2 linked regions of the Micromonospora rhizosphaerae genome follow. The protein of the gene in region 1 interacts with the protein of each later gene in a pairwise test. Links are inferred from orthologs where the notes say so. Each region holds a gene or a part of one and is shown in the gene's direction. Other genes may lie near its edges.

Region 1 (7,106 bases):
CGAGCTGGAGTGGCTACGCGAGCGGGTGAAAGGGCTGGAGACCGCATTGCTGTGCTCGCGGCGGGAGCTGTTCGACCTGCGCTGTCGGCTGACGTTGATCGCTCGGGTGACCGAGGACCTCGACCGGGCGAAGCGGGCTCCTGGGGTGGCGTTCGGCGCGATCAACGCGGCGTTGTACTCGGAGACGCCGAACCTGCGGCTGGTCCAGCTTCAGCTGTCGCGGCGACGGTCGCGACCCACCCGCTAGCGACAGACTACGAGCGGCACGCCCACCGGTTGGAGCAGCCACCAGTGCCCACCGAGGCCGGCCGGGTCGGTCAGCTCGGCCACCGACGAGGCGGCGGCGAGCGCCCGGACGTAGCCGGCCGGGTCGCTGGCGGCCAGGCTCAGCGGCGGTCGCCCGCCGTCCGCCCCGAGCGCCCGCAGCGCCTCCCGCTGCGAGATCAGGGAGTACGTACACCGGGCGACCCGCTCACCGGCGGAGGCGACCGAGTCCATGGCGACGTGCGCGGTGACGTCGCACGACCCGTCCGGCACCGGCGGCACCTGCCGCCCACCCCGGTACCCGGTGAGGCTGCCGTCCACGGGCCGGTCGTCGCGCAGGTGCCCGTAGTCGACGGCCAGGGCACATCCCCGGTCGATCTTCCCAACCGCGTCGGCCCAGGCCTGGTCCCTCGTCCGGCCGATCTCGGCCCGTGCTCCGATCGCGGCACTCGGCCACCACCTGTCCAGCCAGTCCGCGTCGACCCGGCTCACCGGCTCACCGACCGACTCCTCGCCACTGGCCGGGTCCACCAGCAGATAGCGCCAGCCGTCCTCGGTCCGCACCGCCACGTCCAGCGGAACGTTGTCCAGCCACTCGGTGGCCAGCAGCAATCCCGTGATCCCGCTCGGGATCTGATCCGACCACTCGATCTGCTCCGGCAGGTACTCCGGCCGGGCTGCCCGCTCGACGGCGGTGAGCCGCAGTCGGCGGCCGAACGGCTCTGGATTTTCCGGATGGGCGACCGACGTACCGGCGGCGACCTCCGAGGCGGAGGGTGACGGGCGGACGGCGACTGCGGAACCACCGGAAACAGCGAGGGCCGAGAGGAGTTCACCGCGGCCAGCGCCGACGTCGACCACATCCAGCTGAGAAGGGTGGCCGAGCGCGGTGTCGATCTCGGAGATCAAGCGGAGCAGGGCGGCAGCGAAGACCGGAGAGGCGTGCACGCTGGTGCGGAAGTGGGCGGCCGGCCCGGCCCCGGAGACGAAGAAGCCCCCGGGCCCGTAGAGCGCCCCGTCCATCGCCACGCGCCAGGGCAGCCGGTCCTCCGGAAAGGTCACCCGCCGACCGTACGGGCACTGCACGGGACGCCAAAAAGCGGCCGCGGACCCGCGTGTCGACGGGGCCAGGTCGTGCCCGGAATTCCGCCGTCTACACCCTCGGTGAAGGTTTTCACACATGCTTGTTTTCACTGCGTAATCCCGGCGCATACTTGCGATCGACCGGTACCCCCTCCGAGGACTGGATCGTTGCCATGAGCGCACCGCTGCGCCCGCGTCCGGCCGCCCCGCACGGGCCCGCCGCACCGTCGGGAGGCGCCTCTGCCGGCGCCCCGCTGCTCTTTCCCCGCACCCTCACCGTCGGTGTGATCGGCGCCGGTCGGGTCGGTGCCGTGCTCGGCGCCGCCCTCGCCGCGGCCGGCCACCGGGTGGTCGCCGCCTCCGGCGCCTCCGGGGCCACGAAGGCCCGGCTGGCCCTGCTGCTCCCGGAGACCCCCAACCGCTCCGCGACCGCGGTGGCCCGGGCCGCCACCGACCTGCTGATCGTGGCCGTCCCCGACGACGCGCTGGCCGGCGTGGTGGCCGCCCTGGCCGAGGCCGGCGCGCTGCGCCCTGGTCAGGTCGTCGCGCACACCTCCGGCGCCCACGGGCTGGCCGTCCTCGGCCCGGCCGCCGCCGTCGGCGCCCGGCCGCTCGCCCTGCACCCGGCGATGACCTTCACCGGTACGCCGGACGACCTCAGCCGCCTGCCCGGCATCTCGTACGGCGTCACCGCCCCGGCCGAGCTGCGGCCGTTCGCCGCCCGGCTGGTCGCCGACCTCGGCGGCGTACCGGAGTGGGTGGCTGAGGCGGACCGGCCGCTCTACCACGCGGCCCTGGCACACGGCGCGAACCACCTGGTCACCCTGGTCAACGAGGCGGCCGACCGGCTGCGCGACGCCGGGGTGGGCCAGCCGGAGAAGGTGCTCGCCCCGCTGCTGCGGGCGGCGCTGGAGAACGCCCTGCGGCTCGGCGACGACGCGCTGACCGGCCCGGTCTCCCGGGGCGACTCGGGCACCGTACGCCGGCACCTGGTCCGGCTGGCGGCGACCGCGCCGGAATCCGTGGCGCCCTACCTGGCGTTGGCAAGACGGACCGCGGACCGGGCGATCGCGGCCGGGCGGCTGCGCCCGGTGGACGCGGAGTCGCTGCTGGACGTGCTGAGTGGGCGGGACCGGGAGGTGGCCGCATGACGGAGCTGGTGCACACGCGCAAGGAGCTGGCGGCGGCGCGGGACGGCATGAAGGGCACCGTCGGCGTCGTGATGACCATGGGCGCGCTGCACTCCGGGCACGAGACGCTGCTCCGGGCCGCCCGCGAGCAGGCCGACCACGTCATCGTCACGATCTTCGTCAACCCGCTCCAGTTCGGCCCGAACGAGGACTTCGACCGGTACCCGCGCACCCTCGACGGGGACCTGGAGGTCTGCCGGCGGGCCGGCGCGGACGTGGTCTTCGCCCCCTCGGTGGCCGAGATGTATCCGGACGGTCAGCCCCGGGTCCGGGTCAACCCCGGCCAGCTCGGCGAGGACCTGGAGGGGCAGAGCCGGCCCGGCTTCTTCCACGGGGTGCTCACTGTGGTCCTGAAACTGCTCCAGCTCACCCGTCCCGACCTGGCCTTCTTCGGCGAGAAGGACTACCAGCAGCTCACCCTGGTCCGGCGGATGGCCCGGGACCTGGACGTGCCGGTCGCGGTGGTCGGCGTGCCGACCGTGCGGGAGCCGGACGGGCTGGCCCTGTCCAGCCGTAACCGCTACCTCTCCGCGCCGGAGCGGCAGGCCGCGCTGAGCCTCTCCGCCGCGCTGCGGGCCGGCGTCGCGGCCGCCAAGCAGGGTCGGGATGCCGGGGCGGTGCTGGCCGCCGCCCACCGGGCCTTCGACTCCGGTACGCCCGGAGCCCAGCTCGACTACCTGGTGCTCACCGACCCCGATCTGGAGCCGGGCCCGGTGACCGGTCCGGCGCGGCTGTTGATCGCCGCGTGGGTCGGCACCACCCGGCTGATCGACAACGCGGCGATCCAGCTCGCCCCGCAGTCCTGACTCCCACCACCACACCTGCTGAAAGGCACCCCGATGCTCCGCACCATGCTCAAGTCGAAGATCCACCGGGCTACGGTGACCCAGGCCGACCTGCACTACGTCGGCTCGGTGACCGTGGACGAGGATCTGCTCGACGCGGCCGACCTGCTCCCCGGCGAGCAGGTGGCGATCGTGGACATCACCAACGGGGCCCGGCTGGAGACGTACGTGATCCCCGGCCGGCGGGCCAGCGGCGTGATCGGCATCAACGGCGCGGCCGCGCACCTGGTGCACCCGGGTGACCTGGTCATCCTCATCTCGTACGGCCAGATGGACGACGCCGAGGCCCGCTCCTACCAGCCCCGGGTGGTCCACGTCGACACCGACAACAAGATCGTCGACCTGACGGCCGACCCGGCGACCGCCACCCCCGGCACCGCCGGCACCCCCATCCCCAACCCCCTCGCCACCACCACCCCTGACCCCCCGTCCCACCCCTGCCTCGCGATCTTGCAGTTGGGGTTGGCGTTCCGCCCCTTACGCCCCGAAATGCGGGCACCCAACGTGCAAGATCGCGGGGGCGAGGACGGGGTAGCCGAAACCACTCGTCGCGCCCCCGGCGTCCGGGATGAGGGATGTTCGGGTTGACTGTGGTCATGGACCTTCCCAGCGTCGACCTGCCGGCCCTGCCCAGACTGCTGGCCGCGCCCGCGCCCGGCTGGGTGGAGACCACCGACGTGATCGTCGTTGGCTCCGGGGTCGCCGGCCTGACCGCCGCGCTGCACCTGCGCGAGGCGGGGCTGCACGTCACCGTGGTCACCAAGGTCAACATCGAGGAGGGCTCGACCCGCTGGGCGCAGGGCGGCATCGCCGCGGTGCTCGACCCGACGGACACCCCGGCGGCGCACGCCGCGGACACCGAGATCGCCGGCGTCGGTCTCTGCGATCCGGCCGCGGTCCGGGTGCTGGTGGAGGAGGGGCCGACCCGGCTGCGGGAGCTGATCCGGATCGGCGCCGAGTTCGACCGGAACCCGGACGGCTCGCTGATGCTCACCCGGGAGGGCGGCCACCGGGCCGACCGGATCGTGCACGCCGGTGGGGACGCCACCGGGGCCGAGGTGCAGCGGGCGCTGCAGGCGGCGGTCCGGCGCGACCCGTGGATCCGGCTCGTCGAGCACGCCCTGGTGTTGGACCTGCTCCGTGCCCCCGGCGACGGCCCCGGCGGGCTCGGCCCGGCCTGCGGCATCACCCTGCACGTGCTCGGCGAGGGCAGCGAGGACGGCGTCGGCGCGCTGCTGGCCCGGGCGGTGGTGCTGGCCACCGGCGGGCTGGGGCAGATCTTCTCGGCCACCACCAACCCGGCGGTCTCCACCGGCGACGGGGTGGCCCTGGCGATGCGGGCCGGCGCGGCGGTCACCGACGTCGAGTTCGTCCAGTTCCACCCGACCGCGCTGATCACCCCGGCCGGGGCGGGCGTGCCCGGCGTCGGGCGGGCCCAGCAGCCCTTGGTCTCCGAGGCGCTGCGTGGCGAGGGGGCCCATCTGGTCGACGCGGACGGCAAGCGGTTCATGGTCGGCCAGCACGAGCTGGCCGAGCTGGCCCCCCGGGACGTGGTGGCCAAGGGCATCCACCGGGTGCTGCTGGCCACCGGCGCGGACCATGTCTACCTCGATGCCCGGCATCTCGGCGGGGACTTCCTGGCCGGGCGCTTCCCGACGATCGTCGCGTCCTGCCTGGCCATCGGCGTCGACCCAGCCACCGACCTGATCCCGGTCGCCCCGGCGGCCCACTACGCCTCCGGCGGCGTCCGTACCGACCTGCACGGCCGGACCTCCATCCCCGGCCTGTACGCGTGCGGCGAGGTCGCCTGCACCGGCGTGCACGGCGCGAACCGGCTGGCCAGCAACTCGCTGCTGGAGGGGCTGGTCTTCTCCCGGCGGATCGCGGAGGACATCGCCGCCGGCCTGCCCGACCAGGCCAGGCCGGCGGAGACCGGCGCCTGGGTGGGCGGCGAGGGCTGGGTGGTGCCGGCCGAGGGCACGCCGGCCCTGCAGCGGGCGATGACCCGGGGGGCCGGGGTGCTCCGCTCGGCGGCGACCCTGGCCGCCACGGCGGCGACGCTGAGCGAGATCGGCACCAGCCGCGGCACGCCGCGTACCGCCGACTGGGAGGCGACGAACCTGATCACCGTGGCGGCGACGCTGGTCGCCGCCGCGTACGCCCGCCAGGAGACCCGGGGGTGCCACTGGCGCGAGGACTTCCCGATCACCGACGAGCGGTGGCTCGGCCACCTCGTCGAGGCGGTCGGAGCGCAGGGGCGGTTGACGCAGCAGTGGGAGGAGTCAGCGTGAGTGCGAGGAGTGAGCCGGTGAGGGAGTCGACGGAGCAGGCGTTGCGGGCCGGTGGCCTGGACCCGGCGCGGGTGCGGGAGGTCATCGTCGACGCGCTCACCGAGGACCTCGGCCCGGACTTCCTCGACGTAACCAGCGTGGCCACCATCCCGGCCGCGCAGAACGACACCGCCGATCTGGTCGCCCGCGCCAACGGCGTGGTGGCCGGGCTGGCCGTGGCCGCGGCGGTGTTCGAGCTGGTCGGCGAGGTGACCGGGTCGGACCGTACCGTCGAGGTGTCGCTGGTCGCCCACGACGGCCAGCGGGTGGCGCGCGGCGACGTGCTGGCCACGGTGACCGGCCCGACCCGGCTGCTGCTCACCGCCGAGCGGACGGCGCTCAACCTGCTCAGCCGGATGTCCGGGGTGGCCACCCACACCCGGGCCTGGGCGGACGCCCTGGCCGGCACCAAGGCCATGGTGCTGGACACCCGGAAGACCACGCCCGGCCTGCGCGCCCTGGAGAAGTACGCGGTCCGGGCGGGCGGCGGCACCAACAAGCGGATGGGCCTGCACGACGTCGCGATGATCAAGGACAATCACAAGCTCGCCGCGAGTGGGATCGGGGCGGCCTACCGCCGGGTCCGGGAGGCTTTCCCGGACGTGCCCGTGCAGGTCGAGGTGGACACGCTCGCCGAGGCGGTGGAGGCCGTCGAGGCCGGGGCCGACTTCCTGCTGCTGGACAACATGACCCCGGCGCAGCTGCGCGAGGTGGTCGCGGCGGTGGGGGACCGGGCCGAGCTGGAGGCGACCGGCGGGCTGACCCTGTCAATGGCGGCCGAGTACGGCGCGACCGGGGTGGACTTCCTGTCGGTGGGCGCGCTGACCCACTCCTCGCCGATCCTGGACATCGCGCTGGACCTGCGGACGGAGTGAGGCCGTTGCCGGGCGGCGTCTAGGCTGCGTGCGTGCTGCTCTGCATCGACATCGGAAACACCAACACCGTGCTGGCGACCTTCGACGGCGACAAGCTGGTGCACTCCTGGCGGATCAAGACCGACGCCCGTTCGACGGCGGACGAGCTCGGCCTGATGTTCCGCGGGCTGCTGGCCGGTGACGCCGTGGAGATCACCGGGGTGTCCGCCTGCTCGACGGTGCCGGCCGCGCTGCGCTCGCTGCGCACCATGCTGGCCCGCTACTACGTCGACCTGCCGAGCGTGATCGTCGAGCCCGGGGTGCGTACCGGGGTGCAGCTCGCCATCGACAACCCCAAGGAGGTCGGCGCCGACCGGGTGGTCAACACCCTGGCCGCGTACACCCTCTACGGCGGGCCGTCCATCGTGGTGGACTTCGGCACCACCACCAACTTCGACGTGATCAGCGGCCGGGGCGAGTTCCTCGGCGGTGCCTTCGCGCCCGGCATCGAGATCTCCTTCGACGCACTGGCCGCCCGCG
Region 2 (7,071 bases), 5.4 Mb from region 1 along the record:
TTCCGCCCCGGCGCCGTAGGCGGCCGGGGCGGCGGCTCCGCAGGGCCGTTTGCCGCGCCCCGACCCGCGCCGCGCGGAGCGCCTTGATCTAGTACAGGTCAATTCGGCAACAGATCACCAGTAGGTGCTGTCCCGTCACGGGACATGCTGGCTCTTCGAACTTGAGCGGGGCCGGCGCTGGCCCGCGCGGTCTTGATTCCCTGGGTGGAAGAGTCGCTCATGCTTGAGGACCCGCAGCTCTTCCATGATCATCTGAGTGTCGAGTTCGGACGATCACAAGTGAAAAGCTGCAGGCATGGTCAACGATACGACTCGGCTGCTGGGCCTTGACGGCCTAGCGGTGACCGGGGTGGAGCAGGCGGGTGATGGCACGCCGGTGGTGCATCTGGCCACGGTGGATGAGCAGGCGCGATGCTGCCCGCGGTGCGGTCAGCGGGCGTGGCGGGTGAAGGAGTGGACCACGACCCGGCCGCGGGATTTGCCGGTGGCGGGTCGGGCGCCTCGGCTGCGGTGGCGTAAGCCCCGGTGGCGGTGCGACAACCGGGACTGCGAGCGTGGCTCGTTCACCGAGCAGGTCAGCGAGGTGCCGGCGCGGGCACGGCTCACGCGCCGGCTACGCCGCTCGGCTGGTACGGCGGTCGCCGACGCAGGCCGGACGGTGGTGCAGTCGGCCCGCGATCACCAGGTGTCCTGGCCGGTCGTCTCGGCGGCGTTTCGCGCCCACGCTGCCGAGGTGCTGCCAGCCGAGCCCGGCCCGGTCAAGGTGCTGGGCATCGATGAGGTCCGCCGCGGCAAACCGAGATGGGTCTTCGATGAGCAGGACGGACCGTGGAGCACGACCGCCGACCGTTGGCATGTCGGCTTCGTGGACCTGTCCGGCGGGCAAGGCCTACTCGCGCAGGTCGAGGGCCGCACCACCGCCTCAGTCGTCGGCTGGCTCGCCGCCCGCCCAGCGGCGTGGCGGCACGCGGTCCAAGCGGTGGCGATCGACATGTGCACGGTGTTCAAGGCCGCGATCCGCGCGGTGTTACCGCAGGCCACCATCGTCGTTGATCACTTTCACATGGTGCAGTTGGCCAACGCAGCGGTCACCGAAGTCCGCCGCCGGGTCACCATGACCCAGCGCGGCCGCCGCGGCCGCAAACAAGATCGGGAGTGGCAACTACGTAACCGGCTCACCCGTTCAGCGGCGCGAATGCGAGCCGAGCACGTCGACACCCTCGTTGACGACCTGACCGACCTACCGGCGGCGATCGGGCAACCGATCCTTGCCGCCTGGAACGCCAGGGAAGACCTCCTTGACCTCCTCGCCATCGCGAGGACCAACCGCAACCGGGCCGAGATCAGCAAGCTGCTGGGCAGGTTCTACCAGCGGTGCGCGACGAGCGACCTGTCCGAAATCCACCGACTCGCCACCACGACCGAGACCTGGTGGCCACAAATCCTCGCATTCATCCAGACCGGGATCACCAACGCCGGAAGCGAAGGCACCAACCGAGTGATCAAGACCGTCGCCCGCGACGCCTACGGCTTCCGCAACCCCGACAACCAGAGGCTACGCACCCGCTGCGCCACCACCCGACGCACACGCGGACACCTCCACCCGGCCTAACTTTCGAAAGGCTTCTATGGATCGGGCTCGATGGCGAGCCGGCGTTGGGAGCGGCGATGTAGCTATGCCGGCAGGGCCGACCGCTCTCGCGCCGCGCGACTGCTGTTGGATGTCCTTATGGCTGATCAGTCGGCGCTCTCGGCGGACGAAATCCTGGACATCGTGGACGAGCACGACCGGGTGGTGGGGCAGGCGCCACGCAAGGAGGCGTACGCCCACGGATTGCGGCACCGCTGCGTGTTCGTGCTGGCACGAGACGCGGAGGGGCGCGTCTTCGTGCACCGCCGCACCGCGCGGAAGCTCGTCTTCCCATCGCTGTACGACATGTTCGTCGGCGGGGTGGTCGGCACGGGCGAGTCGTACGACGAGGCAGCACTGCGCGAGGCCGAGGAGGAATTGGGAGTGTCGGGACTGCCCGCGCCCGTACCGCTGTTCAAGTTCCTCTACGAGACGCCCGAGCACGCCTGGTGGTCCGCTGTCTACGAGACACGCTGCGAGCCGCCGGTCGACCCACAGGCCGAGGAGGTCGCCTGGCACGCGTTCCTCACCGAGGAGGAGCTGGAACGGCGGCTCGCCGAGTGGACGTGGGTGCCGGACGGCATGGACGCGTATCGCCGGCTGCTGGCGTGGCGAGCTGACCAGGCCGAGCAGCCTGTGCAGCGTCGATGCTTATAGAGGATCACCGTCCTCATCGACCGCCCAGCAGAGCTCCCTCACACCAGAGCAGGCGCCAACCGATCAAACCCCGATCAAGTTCGAAGAGCCGACATGCTTGACACTCGCGTCCCACCTGATACCCGACATGATCCTCAAGTGGGTCGCGCAGGCCCTCACGGTCCGCAACAGGGGCGGCGCATCGCGGCTACTTGTTTCATTGACCTGCGAGCGTTGCCCGGCCAGGCTCCCACAGCGATAACAGGTGTGAAGATCGTCCCCGGGCGACAAACGGGAGGTGGCTGCTGTGGGGTTCTGGGACTCCAGTCCGTTCGGCAACGATGACGCTGCGGACTTCGCCGACGCGCTGGACAAGACGACGGCGCAGGGGCGCATCGAGATGGTCGGCGCCGTGCTGGAACGCGTTGCTACTACCGGCATCAGCCAGGAACTCGATGCCGGTGACGCGCCCCGGGCGGTAGCAGCCGCAGCTTTGGTCGCCGCCCAGTGTCCTGCCGGTGAGCCCGTGCGCTCCAACTACGGTCCGTCCACGTCCATGCCGCAGTTTCCGGGCTACGTACGGCAACTGGCGATCACCGCCCTCGATCGCCTGGTCACACCGCCGTCCTGGCTTGCCGACGGCTGGAGGAATGACGCGACATGGCGTCGAACCATCAGCGATCTTCGCAACGTCCTCGACCCACCGCAGGCCGAAACCCTCTTCGATCTGTAGTCGGGCGTCAACGCCGAACTCACCGAGCACTTCGACACGTCCGGACGCCCTCGCCCCCACGACGATCGGCCACACAGCGTGACGCGCGGATTGCGGCATAGAAAGACGTCGCGCAGGCATACTCAGTCGCGTGGAAGCGTCCCGCCCGAGGCAACTCGCGTTCCTCATGCGCCCCACCGCACCGCGCAGCCCGCCGCTGAGGCCCATCCAGGCGACGACGCCGGCCGGGAGCCCGCCCGCGACTGGATTATCGACTGTGCTGCATGCCGCGGACCATGCGAATCTCCCGCACCCCGCCCTCGACCTGGGCCGTCCCGTCGGCAACGAAGCCGTGCTTGCGGTAGAACGCCTGTGCACGAGGGTTCGGGTCGGCCACCCACAGCGCCACCGACTCCTCCGGATCGACGACCGCCTCCAGCAGCGCCGGCCCAGCACCCGTGCCGTGGTCGGCCGCATACACATAGAGCACATACAGCTGCCTCGCCCACGCCGCCCCGGCGTCCAAGGGCGGGCCTGACATGGCGATCCCGACCAGCTCGCCGTCCCGCTCGGCGACAGCCACGCGGTTCTCGCGATAGCGCTCGTCGGTCAACGCGGCAGTCCAAAACCGCTCCCGAGCAGCCAGGAACCCTGGGTCGTCGAGCACCGCGTCCGACATGAGTCCCCGATACGTCTCCTGCCAGCACCGCACATTCACACGTGCCATCTGCGCGACGTCCTCGACCCGAGCCGGGCGAGCAGTCAGCGAGGAACTCACCGCCGAATCGTAGGCCGCCAACCGCCGCCCGCTACACCAGGTCCGCCAGTACGCAGCAGGAGGCTTGGTTAGCGTCGCAGGACATCCGGGTTCCGGTGGACGAACTGGCTTTTTCCTCCGAGGACGGACATCTACTCGTTCCCCAGTTGGTAAGCGCCGGTTGGCTACCGGGCGGAGGCGACCCCGCACGTCACTGCTGTGGACGCCGCCCTGTCTGACATGAGCGGCGCGGAGCATGCTCACTTGTGGACGGTTGAGGCGCTCCATGATGCCCCAGAGTGGGCAGGTGCCCGGGAGCTAGCCGCCCGCGCGTTGCACTTTCTCTAACGACCGCTCATCGGCAAGTCCGGACGTCGGCTCCATTCGGTTGACATGACGCTCCGTAACGCGCGGATCGCGGCATGAGCGGATGTTCAGTTGGGCTCAGGCGAAGGTCTGACGCGGTGGCTGTGGGACCACGGGTCTCGTCGGGGATGCGTCGGTTGACCTCAAGCAAACTTGAGGTTGCATGCTTTCGGCGTTCGCGTCGGCGAACGGATGGGAGTAGGTGGTATGCGAGTGGTCCAGGCGATCCGTTTCGGGGGTCCCGAGGTGCTGGTTCCAGGTCAGGCGCCGGACCCGGTGGCCGGGCCGGGCCAGGTCGTGGTCGATGTGGCGGTGGCGGGCATGACGTTCGTCGAGACGCAGATCCGGCGTGGCACCGACAGGTGGCATGAACGGCCGCGGCTGCCGTACGTGCCGGGCGGTCTGGTGGCCGGGCTTGTGAGCGCAGTCGGCGCCCAGGTGGATCCGGCTTGGCTGGGGCGGCGTGTCGTGGCCAGTACGGGAGAGACCGGCGGTTTCGCCGAGCGGGCGGTGGCGCTGGTCGGGGAGCTGTTCCCGGTGCCAGACGGCCTCGGCCTGCCGGAGGCCACCGCCCTTTACAGCGACGGCAGCACGGCGCAGGGGCTGGCCGAACACGCCAAGATCGGCCCAGGTGACTGGATTCTGGTCGAAGCGGCGGCGGGTGGGGTGGGCAGCCTGCTGGTGCAGCTCGCCCGTGCGACGGGCGCGCGGGTCGTCGGAGCCGCTCGCGGAGGCCGGAAGCTCGATCTGGTCCGAGAGCTAGGCGCCGACGCGGTCGTCGACTACTCCGAACCAGGCTGGATCAAGCGGGTGCTCGAAGCGACCGGTGACGCGGGACCGGATGTGGTGTTCGACGGCGTCGGCGGCCAGATCGGGCGGGCCGCGTTCGAGGTGACGGCCCGCGGCGGCCGTTTCTCGGTGCACGGCGCCTCCAGCGGTGAGGCCACGCTTATCGACCCTGCGGAGGCGAGCCAAAGGGACGTGAAGGTGATCGGCATCGAACAGCTCTTTGATTTCGGACCGCATGTGGTGCGGTGGGCGGAGCGGATGATGTCGCAGGCGGCAGCGGGACTCGTCCGGCCGATCATCGGGCAGACCTTCTCGTTGGAGCGTGCCGCCGATGCGCACGCCGCAGTCGAAAACCGCACCGCCGTGGGGAAGACCCTGCTGTTGATTTGACGGCCTGCGCCTGGGATCGCTGACCTGGCCACGTCATCCGCCGCTGAGGCTCAACGGCCCATGCCACCGCCAAAGCCGGACCACACGCTCATCGGCATGTGAGTGTGCCCAAGGCCGCTCATCTGTCACGGACTGTAACCAGGGCGACCAAGGCCGACTGTCGTGCATGTCCTGGGACGGATTCGTCAAGCATGTGGTGGGACTAGACAATCACGAGTAGGTGCTTGTCCCGTCACGGGACATCCGTGACAGTGGCGTCCCACCAGATGCTTGACGCGATCCAGACCGTTGGCTTGCAGGATCTTGTGGGAGACTCCCGCCGTGATGAGGGAGGCTGAGGACGAGGATGCCCTGGATGTCCGGGAGCTTGTTCCGGTCGAAGGCGGAACGTGGGGCGGGCTGCTGTTCGACAACCCGAGGGTGGGGCTGGCCCCACACCTGACGTGGAGCTTCCGCTTTCCGTTCGAAGAGGTGATCCGGGACTACGGGAGCAGTCAGATCTTCCTGGACATCGAGTGGCTACCTCTGCCCGGGGCCAGTTGGGGCAACATGACAGGCCAAGCGATTCGAGGCGTCGGCGAGCCTGCTGAGTCCAGCGTCTGCTTCTTCCAGCATCACCAATACGACCTCATTGACCTGGAGATCGTGGAGCAGCGTGATCTATGGATTCACGCCCGTGCCACGCTGACCGGTGACTTGGACGGCCTAGGCATGGATCCTGTCACCGCCGACGCATGGCTTCGCTTCACCGGCATCCGGGTGTATCTGAGTGACATCACCTCGGCCGAATCAGCGCTTGCTCGGCTCCAGGAGTTCACCGCCCCTGAGGGGCTGTCGTACACGCCGACGCCCAACAGCCCTTCCTTCCGGTTCGAGCCTGCGGATTCCTAGCGGCGTTCACGGCATCGCACCAGGTTGGCAGGCGCCATGGTCGCCCTAACCTTCTACGCCTCTTTACGCCGCCAGCCCGAGCAGCTCACCAGCGCGGGCGTTGAAGCGCTGAACTTCCGGCACCTTCGGGTAGGGCTTCATCCGCCGCTGCAGGTCGCGCACGGTTTCGATAGCGCGAGAGGAGTTGACCGACGCTGACAGCTCGACAACCCGCGTTGCGCGAGACGCTGCAGCGTCTACGTCGGAGCGGTCGAGGTCGACCACCGCCAGCGCTGCCTCGCTCAGCGCGCCCCGGCGCGCTCTCCCCTGCCGCCGTGCGCCTGCGGCGGACTCCGTGGCGAACCGTTCGGTCTCTGCCGGCTCCTTGAGATCGCGGAAGCAGTGGGCCGCTTCGCCGAGAAGGTACGGAGCGTCGATGAACTTGGCCCACGCGGGTTCCTCGTCGTGGTTGACCCGAGCGAACACCTGCTCAGCTCGTGCGACGGACGCAGCGGCGGCGGGCGCATCACCGACGGCTGCGAGGGCACGCGCCTCAAGGATGTGCAGGTCTGCGAGGCACGCCGTGGACTCACCTTCGGCCAGCCCTCGACGGCCAGCTCGGGCCAGCATCAGTGCCTCGCGCGGATGCCCGAGCAGGTTTGCCTGGTCTGACATTCCGGCTAGTACTCCAGCCGGGGATCGTGATCACGGCTCGATGAGGGCTTGTCGGGCGTAATGGCTTTTCATGGCGCGGGCTTGGTGGCGGCGTCGGCGGACCGACCAGAGCAAGGGATCGGTGTGGCGGCGGGTGGGCTCGATGATCAGGACGTTGAACAGGTGGCGTAGCTCGTTGACGGTTAGCGGGATCAGCCCGGCCGGGTCGGGCCGGTCGCGGTGAGCGGTGGCAGCGGCGAGGAAGGC

Evidence for each region.
Region 2: the proteins of panC (region 1) and GA0070624_RS27675 interact in binary tests that used the Escherichia coli proteins (3 or more experiments, as listed by UniProt). The link is inferred for Micromonospora rhizosphaerae from one-to-one orthologs.

What each region holds. Positions count from the first base shown.
Region 1 is NZ_FMHV01000002.1:486,676-493,781, reverse strand. The notes cover bases 1,425-4,418. They hold panC (pantoate--beta-alanine ligase), read left to right. Parts: upstream 1,425-2,494; coding sequence 2,495-3,343; downstream 3,344-4,418. Other genes in these bases: GA0070624_RS02430 (L-aspartate oxidase), read left to right, coding at 3,979-4,418; GA0070624_RS02445 (Rossmann-like and DUF2520 domain-containing protein), read left to right, coding at 1,521-2,498. Outside these bases: GA0070624_RS02455 (hypothetical protein), read left to right, coding at 1-247; GA0070624_RS02450 (SAM-dependent methyltransferase), read right to left, coding at 244-1,287; more of GA0070624_RS02430, read left to right, coding at 4,419-5,673; nadC (carboxylating nicotinate-nucleotide diphosphorylase), read left to right, coding at 5,691-6,587; GA0070624_RS02420 (type III pantothenate kinase), read left to right, coding at 6,620-7,106. UniProt on the Escherichia coli protein: Catalyzes the condensation of pantoate with beta-alanine in an ATP-dependent reaction via a pantoyl-adenylate intermediate.
Region 2 is NZ_FMHV01000002.1:5,870,209-5,877,279, forward strand. Bases 550-3,508 are described here. They hold GA0070624_RS27675 (NUDIX hydrolase), read left to right. Parts: upstream 550-1,729; coding sequence 1,730-2,287; downstream 2,288-3,508. Other genes in these bases: GA0070624_RS27670 (ISL3 family transposase), read left to right, coding at 550-1,612; GA0070624_RS27680 (DUF4259 domain-containing protein), read left to right, coding at 2,574-2,999; GA0070624_RS27685 (GNAT family N-acetyltransferase), read right to left, coding at 3,247-3,508. Also shown: more of GA0070624_RS27670, read left to right, coding at 296-549; more of GA0070624_RS27685, read right to left, coding at 3,509-3,705; GA0070624_RS27690 (zinc-binding dehydrogenase), read left to right, coding at 4,309-5,280; GA0070624_RS27695 (hypothetical protein), read left to right, coding at 5,605-6,171; GA0070624_RS27705 (IS701 family transposase), read right to left, coding at 6,856-7,071.